Microbulbifer sp. GL-2: one gene and its partner. The protein of the gene in region 1 interacts with the protein of each later gene in a pairwise test. Links are inferred from orthologs where the notes say so. Each region holds a gene or a part of one and is shown on either strand. Other genes may lie near its edges. The genes, in order: rho and yhbY.

Region 1 (9,867 bases):
CGGTGTGTCGAAGCCCACTGGGTTTTCAAACAGCAGGGCCGGACCACCGCTACGCAGCACACGGTCAGCAATTTCTGTCATCTCTAGATTGGGGTCAACAGGGTGCTGAATTCGTTTCAACAGGCCGCGCTTTTCCAACAACTTGATAAAGTCGCGCAGGTCTTTGTATTTCATGAGTTACCGGGCGAAGAAAATAAACCAGCATGCAGTGTAAAACAGAAAAGACAAAATGGGGAATGGCGCCCTGATCAGGGTGCAAAGGGGCAGGAGGGAGAAACGACCCGCAAACCTTAGGCAGCGGGCCGAAAAAATCTTAAGCTTATCGCAAGCTTAGAAGCGGGGGCGACGCGGACGATCTTCGCGGGGCTTAGCTTCGTTAACGCGGATGTTACGGCCAGACATAGGCTGGTCGTTCATCTCTTCGATTGCTTTGCGAGCTTCGTCGTCGTTAGGCATTTCTACGAAACCGAAGCCTTTAGAGCGACCAGTCTCACGGTCGGTAATTACAGTAGCCCGAGAGATCTCTCCGAATGCGCCGAAAGCTTCGTGCAGGTCGTCAGAGGTTACCGCGTAGGCCAGATTTCCAATATAGATATTCACAAAAGGTTCTCACTAGATGTGTGGGCTGTCGTGCAGTCACAAATGAATAACCAGCTCCACCAGATTATTCATTTGAGATTGGCCCTTTAACGGAGTATCTCCTGAGCCAATTCGGTCGGGCGCCGCTCAATAAAATTCATATCCAGCGCCACGATGTGGAACTTTATATGCCTAATAGCTCGCCTTTTCAACATTAATCAGCGTAAATATTCGCCTTATTCAATCCAGAATATAAAAGGCGCCTATGCTGGCGCCTTTTATATATAAAAATTATTTCCGTTTCATGGACAGGAAGAATTCGTCATTAGTCTTGAAATCCTTCAACTTATCCACTAGGAATTCAGTTGACGCCACATCTTCCATATCGTGCAAAAGTTTACGTAAAATCCATACCCGCTGCAGCTCACCCTCAGGCATTAACAACTCTTCACGGCGGGTACCCGAGCGACGTACATTAATTGCCGGGTAAACACGTTTTTCAGCGATCTTACGATCCAGCTGTAATTCCATGTTACCTGTACCTTTAAACTCCTCGAAAATTACTTCATCCATCTTCGAGCCAGTATCAATCAGTGCAGTAGCAATAATAGACAGACTTCCGCCTTCTTCAATATTGCGCGCGGCACCAAAGAAGCGCTTGGGGCGCTCCAAGGCGTGGGCATCCACACCACCAGTTAGTACCTTGCCAGAACTCGGCACCGTAGTGTTATAAGCACGCGCCAAACGGGTAATGGAATCCAACAGGATCACTACATCTTTTTTGTGTTCCACCAGACGCTTGGCTTTCTCAATCACCATTTCAGCAACTTGGACGTGGCGTGCGGGCGGCTCATCAAAAGTGGAGGCAACCACTTCACCGCGTACTGAGCGCTGCATCTCAGTCACTTCTTCCGGGCGCTCGTCAATCAGCAAAACGATCAGATGACATTCAGGATTATTGCGCGTTATGGCCTGGGCCATATTCTGCAGCATAATAGTTTTACCCGCCTTGGGCGGAGCTACGATCAGGCCACGCTGCCCCTTACCAATCGGAGCCACCAGGTCAATAATTCGACCGATCAAGTCTTCGGAAGAGCCATTGCCACATTCCAGACCGAGGCGTTCATTGGGGAAAAGAGGTGTGAGGTTTTCGAAAAGAATTTTGTTACGGGCATTTTCCGGCTTATCGAAATTAATTTCGTTAACTTTCAAAAGTGCGAAATATCTCTCACCTTCTTTTGGTGGTCGAATCTTTCCGGAAATCGAGTCACCCGTACGCAAATTAAAACGGCGAATCTGGCTGGGAGAAACGTATATATCGTCCGGTCCCGCAAGATAAGAGGAATCAGCGGAACGCAAAAATCCAAAACCGTCCTGAAGGATTTCCAGTACACCGTCGCCGTAAATATCTTCACCGCTTTTGGCATGGCGCTTGAGAATATTGAAAATAATATCCTGTTTGCGCGACCGGGCCAGGTTTTCCAGGCCCATACCTTTGGCTATTTCAATCAACTCTTCAATGGGTTTGGTTTTTAATTCGGAGAGATTCATACCAATTGCTTATTAAGGTTTCTGTTGTCATTTGGCGCGGACACGCCGGAAATTATTTTGGGGAGGGGTTTGAAAATTAGAGATTTGCTCATTTATTTGCCCGGTACACTTGGGTGGCCATGTCTATCGGAAGCGTAATACCTATCAAGCTTTAGCTCTCCATAATCAAAAGGCAGAGCACTATCAATAAGCTCATTCGAGGAATATACACGCCGGGGATGGTCAGGGACCCTGTGGAGGGGCGTTTTCTTCAGCTGGTCATCACTGGATTCACAACTGACTGAACTATTACAGAATTACAGCCAGTATAACGGGTGTTTTCCATCCTGCAAAGAAATTTACCTTCTTTGCAGGATGGACTGGTCAGGATTACAGCTGGCTATCGATAAACTCGGTCAACTGGGCGCGAGACAGGGCGCCGACCTTGGTACCTTCCACATTGCCACCTTTGAACAGCAGCAGGGTGGGAATGCCGCGTACATTATATTTCGCTGGGGTTTCCTTATTTGCATCCACGTCTACTTTGACGATCTTCAGCTTGTCGCCATAGTGGCCCGCCAGGTCATCCAGGACCGGAGCGATCATTTTGCACGGGCCGCACCACTGAGCCCAGAAATCTACCAGCACCGGGCCTTCAGTCTTGAGAACCTCAGCTTCGAACTCGGCGTCAGTTACATTGATGATTGCGTGCTCGCTCATATTGCTTTCCTGTTCTTTAGTTACTCAATGCGGGACCACCGCGCGCGCATCATCTCACGATGCAGGCTGTGGGAGTACAGCCGAAATGCGCCATTAAGCGCGTAGATTGGGGCGCTGATCTGCTTTTCAAGTCCCTGAAGTCACGGCTGCTCCAGGAAGCGCTGCAGAATCTCATCAAGATAGTCGAAGCCGAATGTACTGGTGGCGATGCGCCGCTCCAGTGGCAGTACCAGATCCATTGCCATCAAAGTCGACCACTGCCGCTGTAACACCCCCAAGGGTAGGCCTGTGTAACGGGTGAAGGTATCAGTGGGTACGCCGTCAGCCAGGCGCAGCGTATTCATCAGGAACTCTAGCGGTAGGTCTGCAGCCTCCACCAAATCGGTATGAGGCTCAACCAGTTGCCGATGAAGCAATTCACCACCTGCTGGTGTGATGCTCATATAGTCCCGCGGTGTACGCGTACGCCGACTGCGCAGGATCTGCCCCTCGTGAGGCAATGTCACCTTACCGTGGGCACCAGCTCCTAAACCCAGGTAATCACCAAACGACCAATAGTTGAGGTTGTGACGGGACTCAAGCCCCCTCCCGCTATATGCGGACACCTCGTAGCGGAGATATCCCTCCTCAGCGAGAAACTCTCGTCCGCTGCCCTGTATGCTGGCAATCAATTGTGAACCCGGTGTAGAAGGCGGTGCGCTGTAAAAGGCCGTGTTGGGCTCGATAGTGAGTTGATACCAGGAAATATGCTCTGGCCCCAGGGATACGGCGCGGCGCAGGTCCTCCAGCGCCTCCACTTCCGCCTGCCCTGGCAGGCCGTGCATCAGATCCAGATTAATATTGTCGAAGCCGGCCCTGCGTGCCATCGCCAGCGCACTAGCTGCCTCGTCTCCGCTGTGGATTCGCCCCAGGTTGTGCAACTGGGCGGCATCAAAGCTCTGCACCCCAATCGACAGCCTATTGACTCCGGCTGAACGATAACCGGTAAATTTTGCCTGTTCAAAGGTACCGGGATTCGCCTCCAGAGTGATCTCGACACCCTCGACAAAGCCTACCAGCTCATCAGCCATGACCAGGATTTGCCCGATAGCTTCCGGAGAAAACAGGCTCGGAGTGCCGCCACCAAAAAAAATGGACTGCAGCTTGCGTCCCTGTACCCAAGGCAGTTGGCTCAGCAGGTCTCGACGCAACTGTGCCACATACTCTGCTTGCGGTAGCGCGTATTCGGTATCCGTGTGATCCCTGGCAGCCTGGTGTGAGTTGAAATCACAATAGGGACATTTGCGCACACACCAAGGGATATGCACATACAGGCTAAGTGGCGGCAGCTCCAATGTGTCGTTGTCAGTCAAGATCGATACCCGCCATCTGCTCATGCCACATGACCTCAAACAACGCCATGGCCTGGGCACGATGACTCAGACGATTTTTTACCTCCCGCGGCAGCTGTGCCGAGCTCATACCCTCTGAGGGCACCAAGAAAAGCGGGTCATAACCGAAACCCTGCTCACCCATGGGTTTCTCCAGGATACGTCCGCGCCACTGGGCACTGCACACCAAAGGCACCGGGTCATCATATCTGCGCACAAAAGCTAAGGCGCAGTGAAAACTGGCATCGCGAGCAAGAGTTTCGACCCCATCAAGTGCACTGAGTAACTTACTGTTATTGCTCGCATCGGTGGCCCCCTCACCTGAATAACGTGCCGAGTAGATACCTGGGGCACCGCCCAAGGCATCTACCGCTAGCCCGGAGTCATCAGCCAGTGCTGGCAAGTCGCTAATACGGCTGGCGTGGCGGGCCTTGATCAGGGCATTCTCGATAAAACTCAGGCCCGTTTCCTCGGCATCGACTACATCGAACTCGGACTGAGGTAGAACCTCGATTTTCCAAGTACTGAAAAGTTGGGAAAACTCACGCAATTTGCCGGCGTTACCGCTGGCCAGGACAATTTTATTTATCATGCTGTATCAAATAAAAAACGGGCCCACGGCCCGCTATGGATTCTTAATTGGGTGGAAGTCCGCCACACCAACATGGCTTAGCGATGGTGCTCGCCCCTCTAGGGCCGTTCCAGTTTGCGACGGAAAGTAACCCTTTCCTTTTTACCATTGGGCAAGGTGACATCAACATTGAAGGTGAGAGTTTCTTCGTTCTCGAAGCGCAACGGCGCCAGATAGTAAACTGCATCGCCCTCGCGAATCTCAGCAAACTTCAAAGGTCGTGATTGCTGGATCAGATTGGTTGCGTTCCCAGATATCTCAGCACTAAGACCATGAGTGCCACCATCCTTCTTGACTACAGACACATTGACGTAAGCGCGGTCCCTGGCGCGTGCCAATTGATACTTCTGTGCAATATCCGGCTGGATAAAATCACTGTTGAATACCGAGTAGATTACCCGGTAGTCACCGAAATCCTCATGGCTCTTGATAATGCGGGCCTGTTGCGCAACAGCGCCAGCGGTCACGAAAAGCAGGGCCAGGGTGGCGGCTGCGGCAAGGATGCGATTCACGCTTTACCTCCAATTGTTATGAGCGCCAACCTCCGGTGAGTTGACACTGAATTCCATTGGCGGGCCACCTTCTCGGCGGCGGCCGCCAAAAACTGCAATTTGCCTCCAACCAGGGGGCAAAAACTTGGCGCAGATATTAGTTTAGCGAGTTAGATGATATATCGCTGTCTCGCCGAATAAATTTGGTAAAAAGTCTTTAAAGGTTACGCCTATTTTCGTCTCGGATACTACCTGGCGGTGCAAAATAGTCCAATCGTTCTGTTTGCACAGCACTTCAAAGTCCCTGAAAGTACAAAAGTGAATATTAGGTGTGTCATACCATTCAAAAGGTAATAGGTCAGAAACGGGCATGCGCCCCGAAAATGCCAGGTGCCAGCGCGCCCTCCACTGCCCAAAATTGGGGAAAGTGATAATGCAGTCACGCCCTACCCGCAGCATCTCACGCACCACTTCATGCGGGTGCCGCAGTGTCTGCAGTGCCTGAGTCATAACCACGGCGTCAAAGCTGCCGTCGGAAAAGTTACCGAGCCCAGTATCCAGGTTTTGCTCGACAACATTGACTCCCCGCTGCACACAACGGGCTATTTGCTCCGGGTCGATTTCCAGGCCATAACCAGTCACATCCTTGTTCTTGTCCAACTGTTCCAGCAGTGCGCCATCACCACAGCCCAGGTCCAGCACCCGACTGCCAGGCGCTATCCACTCCTGGATTACATCGAGATCTATACGCATCAACATGTCTCCCCTGTGGGCTCTGTTGCCACCCTCTGCATATAGGCGCGGAAGATTTCCTCATAGCGCTTATCAGGGAGCAGAAATGCATCGTGGCCCATGGCAGATTCAATTTCGGCAAAGCTCACTGGGGCATTGGCGTGTATCAGGGCATCGACAATCTCGCGCGAACGCTCCGGCGCAAAACGCCAGTCGGAAGTAAAGGCAAGCAACAGGAAACGGCAACGAGCATTGGCAAACGCCGCCACCGGGTCATCACCGTATTCCCGTGCCAGGTCAAAGTAATCCAATGCACGGGTCATCAGAATATAGGTATTGGGGTCGAAACTGCTGGAGAAGGCGTCGCCCTGGTAGCGCAGGTAACTCTGGATTTGAAATTCGACCTCCTCGTCGGCACCCGGTTGGAAACTGCCGGAACGCAGCTCACGACCAAACTTATTCGCCAGTCCATCATCGGAGAGATATGTGATATGGCCGATCATACGCGCCACCGCCAATCCCCTGCGCGGCAACTTATCCAGCTCCAGATAACGCCCACCGCAAAAATCCGGATCGGAAGTGATAGCCTGGCGTGCAGTTTCATTAAAAGCGATATTTTGCGCCGAAAGCTTCATCGCCGATGCGATCACCACGCAGTGGCGCAATCGCTCAGGGTACTCCAATGACCAACGCATGGCCTGCATACCGCCCAAACTGCCACCGATAACCGCAGCCCACTGCGCAATTCCCAACACATCGGCCAGGCGCGCCTGGCTGTGGACCCAATCGCGAACCCGCAGAGGTGGGAAATCCGGCCCCCAGGGCTTTCCTGTAGCGGGGTTGATGAAAACTGGCCCGGTTGAACCGTGACAACCGCCCAGGTTATTGAGAGAGACCACAAAAAATTTATTCGTGTCGATTGGCTTTCCAGGACCGATATAGTGATCCCACCAGCCCGGCCGCTTGTCATCGGGGCTGTGTCTTCCCGCAGCATGGTGATGCCCCGACAGAGCGTGGCAAATCAAAATTGCATTGCTGTTATCGGCGTTTAATTCGCCATAGGTTTCGTAGACCAGGGTGTAGTCCTGCAATACGCGCCCGCAGGCCAGCGGCAATGGCTCGCTAAACCTGTAGCTCTTTGGCACAACTATACCGACAGAATTCACGTCGGCGGTACTCTGGACCTCCCGGGAGGCAGTGGGGCTTTCCGTTGACAAGGTATTTTATCTGTCAGGTTATTTGGCGGCTGGCAAATGCCGGAACAGAGAGTTTACGGGAGCCCTGCAACTTATGACAGTTATCACAACCGCCAGTTAAGAACCGCCAAGCCCCTCTCAGGTGGTGAGAGAGGCTTTCAGTCGTGTGACATTGTGGGCGCGAGGCGCAGGAGCCAGCGGTTGAGGCGCGGAGCTGCTGTGGCGCAGCAACTCTTCCAGCGCTGAAAGAGCCCGGTCATTGCGCAGTACTTCGTCTTCGAGAGTACGCAAGTCAGTGCGCCGGCTCCGAGTCTTCTGTTTTAGTTCAGTGAGCTTGATCAGGTGGCGGTTGAGCAGGTGTTTCTGGTACTGAGCGTGCTGCTTCAATGGCTCGAGCGCCTGCTCCAACCAGTTTTCCGCCGCATCAATGATCTGGCTGTAGAGCCGCCCCACTTCACTTGCGAGGGTGGTGATAAAGCGCTCGCTCAGGCGGTTGCGTCGCGCCAGGAGCAGTTGTGGTGAACGGCGCAACTGAGCAGCCTGGCGGTGCAGGCCACGCAGAGTGGCACGGAATTTCCGGGCGCTGAAATATTGCTCAACACTATCCACTTTCTTCAAACTGGAACGCTCGAAAACCGCATCCAATAGCCGGTTTGCCTGGTCCACCTCCCGCTCCAGATTGGCGAGCTGGTGATCAACCCCTTCCATAAAGGTGTCAATAGCCTTGGCCAGCCCCATCGGCGTCCAGCGTTTATGCAATTCCTTGCTGGTGTCATCGATTAACAGTTGCAGTTGCTGGGTGGAGATAGGGGCCAGCAGGGAAGTACTCTGACGCATCAACATGCGCTGACTGGATTTGAGTGTGAGTAATTCCTGGTGGCAGAGCTTATGCTGCTCACGTACAGTCTGCTGCAGCTGGCCCAGCTCCGCTAACTGTTCCTCGGTGCTGGCGCTGTTGCGCTGCAGGTGAACCAATGCGGCGCGGCCGCTATTGAGGCGGCGCTTGAGGAGATCGCGAGTGTCCGCCATCAGTGTCAGGGCCTGATGTAATGAGCGGTGCTCCGCCACTTTTTGGCGGTGCTCCAACAGGCGCTGCACCAGCAGTTTTTCGAAGTCTGCAAAGCGACTGTTGCGCAGCAGGTCCATATCCCGCTGCTGGCGGGCAAGCAGCGCCATTTTTGCCGAGACCCCAGCAACACTCTCCTGTGGCACAGATAATAGCTTGGCGACCTCCGCACTCATACGCCGCAACAATAAGTCTGCATCCTCATCGGGATCATCCCAAAGGACATCGACTTTATTCAGTAACGCCATCACCGCTGTGCCACGGTGCTCGCGCAATGGCGCCAAGTGAGTCTCCCACATATTCATATCGGTGCCACTGACACCTGCATCCGCAGCCAGGAGGAAGGCCACCGCCTGGGCACCGGGCAAGGTACTCAGGGTCAATTCCGGCTCATTGCCAAGGGCGTTGAGCCCAGGCGTATCGATAATCCGCAGGCCCTGGTCCAGTAGTGGATGTGGCAGGCAGATCAGCGCGTAGCGCCAGGCGGGAATTTCTACCAGATTGCCTTTATCATCCAGGTGGCGACGATCGAAGCCATAGCGGGCCGCCTCCTCAGGCATCACCGATTTGGTCGCGGCCACCTTCAACAGCGCTGAGCGGGTAGCCTCAGGGTCATTGGCGTCGAATTCATGGGTTACCCACTTCTGTGGGATCCGGCGGAAACTCTCCAGGCTGGTATTGGTAGCCAGGGTTTCGATTGGCAACAGGCGCAGACTGGCGCGCTCGCCACCATCACTGAAGATTTCCGTGGGACACATGGTGGTGCGCCCCGGCTTGGAAGGTAACAACCGCTGGGCGTAAGTCTGCGACAACAGCGCGTTAATCAGTTCCGTCTTGCCACGGGAGAACTCGCCGACCAGCACCAGGGTAAACTGGTCGTCGGTGAGTAATGCACGGGCCTGCTGCACAACCTGGCAAGCTCCGGCGGAGTTGGGGAAGTGTTGCTGCAACCATTGGTTGAACTGGGCGAACTGGCGATCCAGGTTCTTCTTCCAACGGTCGTAATCGGAGATATGCTGGCGTAAAAGTGCGTCTTCCATTTCACGGTGTTCTTTTTATTCATACCTTGCAGACATGGACCCAGTCATCCATTGCGAAAGCTGGGGCCGTCAGCCATTAGTATACGAGTCTAACACCGCGCCAGATGCGATCCAGTACGCGCGCTGCAAGAAAACTGGCAGCGCCAATACTTAAAAGCCGGGAATATGCCAGAAAAGGCTGTAAACGAAAGGGGGCATATTCGCCATCTGTGCGAAACCGAACAGCAATTTGTCTGCCACTGTAAGCAGGATAAACACGAAGATCGGGCTGATATCGATCACCCCCAGTGGCGGGATCAAGCGGCGAATCGGTGCGCAGAATGGCTCCAGTAACTGGCGCAACAACATTAACGCCGGGTGACCGCTATGAGGTGCAATCCAGCTGAACACAATGGAGATCAGCATCCCTACAAAGACCACCGCAATCACTGTGGCCACGCAGCCTATCAGGGACCAGAGCAGTGCACTAAGCGGGTTAAACAATCCATAGCCCGCCAACAAGCCGCAAGCCA
Region 2 (9,671 bases), 1.1 Mb from region 1 along the record:
TGAAAAGGCCCGCTTTACCGATGAAGCTTATGCTGAAGCCGGTGCAGAAATTCATGAGGATATACAAAAGTGCCTGGCTGACGCGGGGGTAGTGCTGAAAGTACAAGCCCCCACTGACCCAGAGTTGGCACTTATTCCTGAAGGAACCACGCTGATTGCCTTTCTGAAACCGGCACAAAATGCCGAGCTTCTGCAAAAACTTGCTGAACGGAAAATCAATGCGTTAGCGGTTGAATCCGTACCCAGAATCTCTCGCGCACAAAAGATGGATGCACTCAGCTCCATGGCCAATATCGCCGGTTATCGCGCGGTAATAGAAGCCGCGCATAACTTTGGCCGTTTCTTTACTGGGCAGATTACCGCTGCCGGAAAAATCCCACCCGCAAAAGTACTTGTAATTGGTGCTGGTGTGGCTGGCCTCTCTGCAATTGGTACCGCTAAAAGTATGGGTGCAATTGTGCGGGCCTTTGATACTCGTGCGGAAGTACGCGAGCAGGTGGAATCCATGGGAGCGGAATTTCTCACCGTGGAAATAGAGGAAGAGGGTTCCGGCTCCGGTGGATACGCCAAAGAAATGTCCAAGGAGTTTATCGAGGCGGAAATGGCGTTGTTTCGCGCTCAAGCCAAAGAAGTGGATATTGTTATTACCACAGCTCTGATTCCTGGTAAGCCAGCCCCTAAACTGTGGCTTTCCGATATGGTTGACAGTATGCCGAAAGGAGCGGTAGTGGTGGACCTGGCAGCGGAAATGGGTGGGAACTGTGATTATACGGTACCGAATGAAAAGGTTGAGCATAGTGGTGTCACTATTATTGGTTATACCAATCTACCGAGCCGTGCAGCCACTCAGTCCTCAAGGTTGTATTCCACCAATTTAGCCCATTTGCTCGGAGAGTTGACCCCGAAAAAAGATGGAGAGGTGGACCTGAACTTTGATGATGAAGTGATTCGCGGTGCAACAGTGGTTAAATCCGGGGAAGTCACCTGGCCGCCACCTGCACCTAAAATTTCTGTGCAGCCAAAAACTGATAGTAAGGTTGCTGAGCAAGCCAAAGTTATTGTTGAGAAGAAGGCTGAAAAGCGGAAGTCTCCCCTGTCAATTTTTGTTTTTTGGGCCATCGCTGCGGTTTTGCTTCTCTGGTTGGGACGGGTTGCGCCGCCAGATTTCGTTTCTCATTTTACGGTATTTGTGTTGGCAGTTTTTATCGGCTGGCAGGTGATCTGGAATGTCACCCATGCGCTGCACACACCATTGATGAGTGTGACCAATGCTATATCCGGGATTGTAATTGTGGGTGCACTGGTGCAGCTGGGGGTAACCGGTTCCGGGTTGGTGACCCTGCTCGCTTTTGTCGGGGTGCTGGTAGCCAGTATTAATGTATTCGGTGGTTTCTTTGTAACCTACCGCATGCTGAAAATGTTTCGCCGCTAAAGGAGAAGTGTGTGATGAACGGTATGATTGCAATGGCCTATCTCTTCTCTGCGGTGATGTTTATTTTGAGCCTCGGTGGCCTGTCAAGCCATGAGACTGCACGCAGGGGAAATATCTACGGCATGGTGGGTATGGCTGTTGCCATAGTCGCTACAATCGCGGGTGTGGCTGCCGGAGCCTATTGGATGGTGGCTATAGCCATGGTTGTTGGTGCAGTGATCGGGTTGTCACTGGCCAAACGTGTCGCCATGACCCAGATGCCACAAATGGTGGCGCTGCTGCACAGCTTTGTCGGTCTCGCAGCGGTTTTGATCGGTTGGGGCGGTTTCCTCGATCCACGTATCACGCTGCATGGTGCAGCTCATGTTGTGCACAGTACTGAGATTTATCTCGGGGTTTTTATTGGGGCAATTACTCTCACCGGTTCCCTGGTTGCCTTTTGTAAATTGCAGGGACTTGTTTCGGGTAAACCTCTAATGTTGCCCGCGCGTCACTGGTTGAACCTGATTGCTATTCTGGCCTGTATTGTATTGGGCGTATTATTCGTACCCGCAGATGTGCACGCTGGTACGGTTATCAATCTGCTACTGATGACGGCGATTGCGCTGCTATTAGGTATTCACCTTGTAGCCGCTATTGGCGGTGCTGATATGCCAGTGGTCATTTCAATGCTCAACAGCTATTCCGGTTGGGCTGCTGCGGCAACCGGATTTATGCTGGGCAATGATCTGTTGATAGTTGTTGGTGCCCTAGTGGGCTCTTCCGGTGCCATCCTTAGTTATATTATGTGCCGCGGTATGAATCGATCTTTTATCAGTGTGATTCTCGGTGGTTTCGGTTCCGATGGTGGTGAGGTCTCTGATGAGGAAGTTGATGGCGAGGTTATCGCCATAGATCAACAGGAACTTGCGGATGATCTCAATGCGGCCGATAGCATTATCATCGTACCGGGATTTGGTATGGCCGTTGCCCATGCTCAGCAAGCCGTTAGTGACCTGACTGATCGTCTGCGAAAGATGGGTAAAACGGTACGTTTTGGTATCCACCCGGTAGCGGGGCGCCTCCCCGGACATATGAACGTTTTACTCGCAGAGGCTAATGTGCCCTATGACATAGTAATGGAGATGGATGAAATCAATCCGGATTTCCCCAATACAGATCTGGTTCTGGTTATAGGTGCGAACGATACAGTAAACCCTGATGCTGTAGAAAAGCCTAACTCGCCCATTGCCGGCATGCCTGTTCTTGAAGTTTGGAAAGCCCGCAAGGTAGTGGTACTTAAGCGTTCCATGGCCTCTGGCTATGCGGGTGTTGCCAATCCTCTGTTTTATAAGGAAAACGCACGTATGCTGTTTGGAGATGCCAAGGATAGCCTTCAGGGAGTGCTTGGGAAGGTTGGCGAGTAATTAATTGTGCTTGATGACCAATCTTTTGGTAGCTTCACAATACGGGCCTGGGGCGTTTATACCAAATTGGTATCAGGCGTTACAGGCCCGATTGTTGTGTGTTGGAAGTAGGACTTTTCAAGCTTCTTTGACTATCGCAAGCATTTTTCAATAGTGGTAACCTCCACACCTTTACAGTATTTAACAAAAAATAAAGGAGATGGGGGATGGGGACCCGTTTTGACAAACTTATGCTACAGGGGCTGATTACCATTGGCGTAATTGCTCTTGCAGCTTGTGGTTCCGGTGGCGGTAGTGATGATGCTTCTGTAGATGATACTCAGGGTTCATGGGTAAAGGATAATTTTTTGCCGTCTTCGACCTTTATGGGCAGATGTGTTTCACCAAGAAGTGGTATTGATCCAGACACCGGTGAATTATTTATTGATCGGCTGGGAACGCGGGAAGATGAAAATAACTGGCTGCGTTCAATGAGTAATGAACTCTATCTTTGGTATGACGAAATTGAAGATAGGGACCCCTCTGGCTTTACAGATTCTATCGCTTACTTTGAGCTATTGAAAACAAATGCTACAACCCCTTCAGGCAGCGCCAAAGATCGTTTTCATTTTTCCGAATCTACTGAAATGTTACGATCAGAAAAAGAGATCGGATACGGAATCCAGTGGGGGTTGCTGTCTGCACCAGATGAATTGCCACGTGAAGCTGTTGTCGCTTATCTAGATATTGAAGATGATGAAAATTTGCCGAATACAATTACTCGTGGTGCAAAGGTTATCAGCGTGGATGGTATCGACTTGGCTTATGGTGAGGATGTCGACACGTTAAATAATGGTATGTGGCCGTCCGAGCCTGATGAGGTTCATACATTCGAAATTTTGCCTCTAGGTGCTACTGAAACTGTAGAGGTCACCTTAGCCTCAAAATTGGTTGAGTCAGATCCTGTACAGCACGTTAAGGTTGAGACTACAAATTCTGGTCGCAAAGTAGGCTATATCCTGTTTAATGACCATCTCGGCAGAGCGGAAGGTCAGTTGATCACTGAAGTTAGAGATCTTGTGCCTCAAAATATTGATGAGCTTGTTTTGGATCTTCGTTACAACCGGGGTGGTTATTTGGATCTTGCTGCAGAGCTGGCCTATATGATTGCTGGCGATGTGAGTGTCGGTCAGCCCTTTGAAAATATACGCTTTAATGATAAGCATCCGGAGATAAACCCGGTTACTGGAGAATCAGTTGCACCAACCCCCTTTCATACCACCGCGGTAGGTATTACAGATGATTCTCTAGAGGGCGAGTCGTTGCCAACTCTCAACTTGACACGTCTTTTTGTTTTGACTGGCGGAAATACCTGCTCCTCCAGTGAAGCCATTATCAATGGGTTACGTGGAATAGATATTGAGGTTATTCAGATTGGTGGAGCCACCTGTGGCAAGCCCTATGGTTTTTACGATCTTGATAATTGCGGTACTACCTATTTTACAATTCAGTTTGCCGGTTCAAATGCCAAAGGTTTTGGCGAGTATACTGATGGCTTTTTCCCTGGCGGTACGTCCCATACCGGAGCGGAATTGCCTGGCTGTGAAGTGGGTGATGACTTTAATCATTTATTGGGTGAAACCAATGAAGCACGTTTTGCCACGGCTCTAAACTATATCGAGACTGGAGAGTGTGGAAGCTTTGAGATTAAGGCTTTTTCCGACTCGGGTATAAGTGAGCAGGGTCTTGAACCAAATGTACGCATTCCGAAACCAATATATCGCAGTAGCCGGATAATGGTGAAATAAGAGTGAAGGTGCTTACAAAGATCAGCTTAATTTTTATGGCCATGATGGGGGCTGGTTGTGGAGCTCAACAGACATCTTTAGAGCTGCTACAACCCGCGCTACTCGCCGATTCGGAACCTCAGTCCCGCAGTGAAGTGCAGCGGGTTGTTTCTGAGGCAATGGGAGGGATAGAAATTCATCTCAGTCCCAATGTGTTTTTAGAAAATAGCCTGTTGGTTTTTGACAAGACGCCGCGCCAGATGAGGCTCATTGGCCGTGATATGGGGCGACCAATAAAGTTTAAGCTTTTTTGGGAGGGGGATCGCTGCTGGTTGGCGCGATTGCCAGATGGGCCGCGCTGGGCGCTGGAGGCCAAGTGTGTTCCAGCAGGCCAAGACTGAGAATTGGACTTATGGGGAGGGGATAAAACCGCTCCCCTATTTTCTCAACGCAATAAGTTTGACTTCTTGATGTCGGGCTTCTGCGCCGCACGGTAAATCAATGCAATCTTGCCAATCTCTTGCACCAGTTCCGAGGAGGATTTCTTACAGAGTTCCCCCACAATCTGGTGACGAACTTCGCGGTCGGCAATCATTAATTTGACCTTGATCAGCTCGTGGTCTTCAAGTGCTCGCTCCAGTTCTTCCATCACGCCCTCGCTCAGCCCATTGCCAGCTACGGTCACGACAGGTTTCAGATTGTGACCGAGAGAGCGAAGAGCTTTTTTGCGGTCGGCGGTTAAAGGCATACAATACTCCATTACCACTTTGTGGATATCGATGTGGGAGCGGCCACAGACCTCGATTGTCGCCAGCGGACGTTTGGGACATTCGCGGTCTGTGGCCGCTCTTATAATTAAGCTGTAGTGATTGTAGGCATTGTACCTGATGGGCCGATCTAAGAGCAGCCACCGCTGGTTGCGTGAACATTTTAATGACCAATACGTCAAACAGTCTCAAAAAGAGGGCTACCGCTCCCGTGCCAGCTACAAGCTGCAGGAGCTCCAAAATAAGGACCGCTTGTTCAAACCAGGCATGACTGTTGTCGACCTGGGGGCGGCGCCGGGTGGCTGGTCCCAGGTCGCAATGGAGCTGGTGGGGCACAAAGGCCGGGTTTTGGCGTCTGACATATTGCCTATGGACCCTTTGGCGGGAGTGGACTTTGTACAGGGCGACTTTACCGAGGAGTCAGTGCTCAATGAGCTGCTGCAACACTTAGGTGATGATCTGGCAGACCTTGTGATTTCAGATATGGCCCCCAATATGAGTGGAATACGCGATGTGGATCAGCCCGCCTCCATGTATTTGGTGGAACTGGCTGTGGATATGGCTCGCCAGGTTCTGAAACCGGGCGGGGCCTTTGTTGCCAAGGTGTTCCAGGGCGAGGGTTTTGACGAGCTGATTCGCGATTTGCGCGGTAGCTACAACAGTGTTGTGACCCGTAAACCCGGCGCTTCCAGACCCCGCTCTCGCGAGGTCTACTTGGTAGCGCGAGGCTTTAAGGGCAGTTAAGGCTAGCGGTGTATTTCTGGTCTGGGCGCCCGATATGGTATAAGCGATACCAAGATCGGGGGCAGGGCTGTTGACCCCCGCACCTATACTGGTTTGAACCAGTATAGGTGCGACCGGCGTTGCCGGATGAACGGATTTTGAGTGCGAAAGCGAGAGGGCTATCCCTTTGAATGATATGGCAAAGAACCTTGTACTGTGGTTAATCATCGCGGCGGTGCTGCTGATGGTATTTCAGAATTTCAAACCGCAGTCACGGGATGAGGCTCTCAGCTATTCCGACTTTGTTCAGGATGTGCAGTCGGGCCAGATAAAGAGTGTGGTTGTAGATGGCCTGGTGATCACCGGGGAGAAGGCGGATGGCAACCGCTTTAAGACTATCCAGCCACAAATAATTGATGATGAACTCACTAACGAACTGGTGCGCAGCAATGTGCAGTTCGTTGGTCGTGAGCCGGAGTCCCCCAGTATCTGGCAGCAACTGCTGGTGGCCAGCTTCCCAATCCTGATCATCATCGCCGTGTTTATGTTCTTTATGCGCCAGATGCAGGGCGGTGCCGGAGGGCGATCCGGGCCCATGGCATTTGGCAAGAGCAAGGCGCGCCTGCTGGGTGAAGACCAGATCAAGACCACCTTTGCCGATGTTGCAGGTGTGGATGAAGCTAAGGAAGAGGTGCAGGAACTGGTAGAGTTTCTGCGAGACCCCACCAAGTTCCAGCGTCTGGGAGGTAATATTCCCCGCGGTGTGCTGATGTGTGGACCTCCCGGCACCGGTAAGACCCTGCTGGCCAAGGCCATTGCCGGTGAAGCAAAGGTGCCCTTCTTCTCTATCTCAGGTTCTGATTTTGTAGAGATGTTTGTTGGTGTGGGTGCTTCCCGCGTGCGTGATATGTTTGAGCAAGCCAAAAAACAGGCTCCCTGCATTATCTTTATCGACGAGATTGACGCCGTTGGCCGTCACCGGGGTGCCGGTGTGGGCGGTGGTCACGATGAGCGCGAACAGACGCTGAACCAGCTACTGGTGGAAATGGACGGTTTTGAGGGCAATGAAGGGGTGATTGTAATTGCCGCCACCAACCGCCCGGATGTTCTCGACCATGCCCTTTTGCGTCCTGGTCGTTTTGACCGTCAAGTGTTTGTCGGCTTGCCGGATATTCGTGGGCGTGAGCAGATCCTTAAGGTGCACATGCGCAAGGTGCCCCTGGACGATAAAATTAACGCCCAAACTATTGCCCGTGGAACACCCGGTTTCTCCGGTGCCGATCTGGCCAACCTGGTAAATGAGGCGGCCTTATTTGCAGCACGCGCTAATCGGCGCACCGTTACCATGGAAGAGTTTGAACGTGCCCGTGACAAGATCATGATGGGTGCGGAACGTAAGTCCATGGTCATGAATGAAAAGGAAAAGGTGAATACTGCCTATCACGAAGCGGGTCACGCGATTATCGGCCGCTTGGTGCCGGAACACGATCCAGTGCATAAAGTGACCATTATTCCTCGTGGTCGCGCCCTTGGTGTTACCCAGTTCCTGCCGGAGGAAGACAAGTACAGTATTTCCAAGCGTGCGATTGAATCGCAGCTGTGCTCCCTGTTTGGTGGTCGTATTGCCGAGGAAATGACCTTGGGCATTGATGGAGTCACCACTGGAGCCTCCAACGATATTGAGCGAGCTACCGATCTGGCACGCAATATGGTGGCCAAATGGGGGCTGTCGGAGAAGTTGGGCCCGTTACATTACGGTGAGGATGAGAGTGGACAGCCCGGACAGGGTAACCCGGTGTCTGGTAAGACCACTTATGAGATCGAAGCAGAAGTGCGCCGTATCATCGATAACTGCTATGACCGTGCCAGCAAGCTGCTGGAGGAAAACAGGGATATTCTTGAGGCGATGAAAGATGCGCTGATGGAGTATGAAACCCTGGATGCCGAGCAGGTTGATGACCTGATGGCGAGACGTAAGGTTCGTCAGCCTAAAGACTGGCAGGACAATAATTTTGGCTCCGGTGGTAACAGCTCCACAGGCGAAACTGATACCGAGACAAATGAAACTTCTACCGAAGCCGACAAGAGTAACACCGTGGGCGGCCCACTGAATGAGCACTGAGCTCTAAAAAAGGATTACTAGGACATAACAAACGGAATGCCCGGTCGGTGATAAGGCTCTCGCTTATTCCGTCCTGACATTCCGTTTTTTTATTGCTGCACATGAAAATTACCTGTGGAAAACAACCTCTGGATCTGTCTCAGCCTGTTGTGATGGGGGTTTTGAACACGACACCGGACTCTTTCTCGGATGGCGGCAGTTACTATGCTGCGGGAAGCCTGGACTTATCTCTGGTTCTGCGCCGAGCTGAGCAGATGTTGGGCGAAGGTGCCGCGATACTCGATGTAGGTGGCGAATCCACCCGCCCTGGGGCGTGTCCGGTATCGGAGCAGGAGGAGCTGGACCGCGTTATCCCGGTAGTGGAAGCTATCTGCTCGAACTTTGGGGCGATTGTCTCTGTCGATACCAGCTCCCCGGCTGTAATGCATATTGCGGCAGCGGCAGGAGCTGGCCTGATTAATGATGTCCGCGCCCTGGAACGTCCAGGTGCCTTGGAGGCTGCTGAGCAAACGGGATTACCCGTTTGTCTGATGCATATGCAAGGGCAGCCAGGCAGCATGCAGAAAGCGCCCTCCTATATGAATGTGGTGGAAGAAGTGGCTGCTTACCTGGAGCAGAGAGTCGCAGCGTGCGAGGGACAGGGAATTGCGCGCGAGCGATTGATCCTCGATCCGGGCTTCGGCTTCGGCAAGACAGATGAGCATAACCTGGCGTTGTTGCGTGGTTTGTCGCAGCTGGCCTCTTTCAATATGCCTATATTGGCAGGATTATCACGCAAGTCTATGATTGGGCGACTGTTACAACGTGAAGTGGGTGAGAGATTGTCTGGGAGCCTGGCGCTGGCCATGATGGCCGCGCAACGTGGAGCAAGCATCCTGCGGGCCCATGATGTTGCAGAGACGGTTGATGTCTTGCGTTTGCGACAAATGATTGATTGCGATAACTAACTAATTCTCCTGTAGCAGTTATCCCGAGCCGCTGGGAGACTCCTGCATTTTCACAAAATGAAAATAAGCGGTGTAAAACGTTACTGGGAAGAGTTATGGAAAGAAAATTTTTTGGCACTGACGGTATTCGTGGGCGTGTAGGCGAAGGTGCTATTACTCCGGATTTTATGCTGCGACTGGGATATGCAGCAGGCAAAGTGCTGGGGAAAAAGGCTGGGGGAAATCGTCCTGGGAGGCCTCGCATCCTGATAGGTAAGGATACCCGGGTCTCTGGTTATATGTTTGAGGCCGCCCTGGAGGCAGGTTTGATTAATGCCGGCGTAGATGTAGGACTGCTTGGCCCCATGCCAACCCCTGCAATTGCCTACCTGACTCGCACCTTTCATGCGCGGGCAGGTATTGTGATCAGTGCCTCTCATAATCCCTATCACGATAACGGCATTAAATTTTTTAGTGCTGAGGGCAGCAAGCTACCCGACCAAGTTGAGTTGGAAATAGAAGCGGCGCT

Evidence for each region.
Region 2: the proteins of rho (region 1) and yhbY interact in binary tests that used the Escherichia coli proteins (3 or more experiments, as listed by UniProt). The link is inferred for Microbulbifer sp. GL-2 from one-to-one orthologs.

What each region holds. Positions count from the first base shown.
Region 1 is NZ_AP019807.1:1,308,921-1,318,787, forward strand. What follows is about bases 1-2,948. They hold rho (transcription termination factor Rho), read right to left. Parts: upstream 2,131-2,948; coding sequence 871-2,130; downstream 1-870. Other genes in these bases: ubiD (4-hydroxy-3-polyprenylbenzoate decarboxylase), read right to left, coding at 1-174; GL2_RS05605 (RNA-binding protein), read right to left, coding at 331-600; trxA (thioredoxin TrxA), read right to left, coding at 2,500-2,829. In the rest of the region: radical SAM family heme chaperone HemW, read right to left, coding at 2,970-4,205; rdgB (RdgB/HAM1 family non-canonical purine NTP pyrophosphatase), read right to left, coding at 4,174-4,791; GL2_RS05630 (DUF4426 domain-containing protein), read right to left, coding at 4,890-5,342; methionine biosynthesis protein MetW, read right to left, coding at 5,484-6,074; GL2_RS05640 (homoserine O-acetyltransferase), read right to left, coding at 6,074-7,219; GL2_RS05645 (dynamin family protein), read right to left, coding at 7,388-9,355; GL2_RS05650 (YggT family protein), read right to left, coding at 9,506-9,867. UniProt on the Escherichia coli protein: Facilitates transcription termination by a mechanism that involves Rho binding to the nascent RNA, activation of Rho's RNA-dependent ATPase activity, and release of the mRNA from the DNA template.
Region 2 is NZ_AP019807.1:2,391,877-2,401,547, forward strand. The notes cover bases 3,702-6,453. They hold yhbY (ribosome assembly RNA-binding protein YhbY), read right to left. Parts: upstream 5,353-6,453; coding sequence 5,050-5,352; downstream 3,702-5,049. Other genes in these bases: GL2_RS10385 (S41 family peptidase), read left to right, coding at 3,702-4,625; GL2_RS10390 (hypothetical protein), read left to right, coding at 4,634-5,005; rlmE (23S rRNA (uridine(2552)-2'-O)-methyltransferase RlmE), read left to right, coding at 5,492-6,115; ftsH (ATP-dependent zinc metalloprotease FtsH), read left to right, coding at 6,291-6,453. In the rest of the region: GL2_RS10375 (Re/Si-specific NAD(P)(+) transhydrogenase subunit alpha), read left to right, coding at 1-1,432; pntB (Re/Si-specific NAD(P)(+) transhydrogenase subunit beta), read left to right, coding at 1,447-2,838; more of GL2_RS10385, read left to right, coding at 3,045-3,701; more of ftsH, read left to right, coding at 6,454-8,216; folP (dihydropteroate synthase), read left to right, coding at 8,318-9,163; glmM (phosphoglucosamine mutase), read left to right, coding at 9,259-9,671.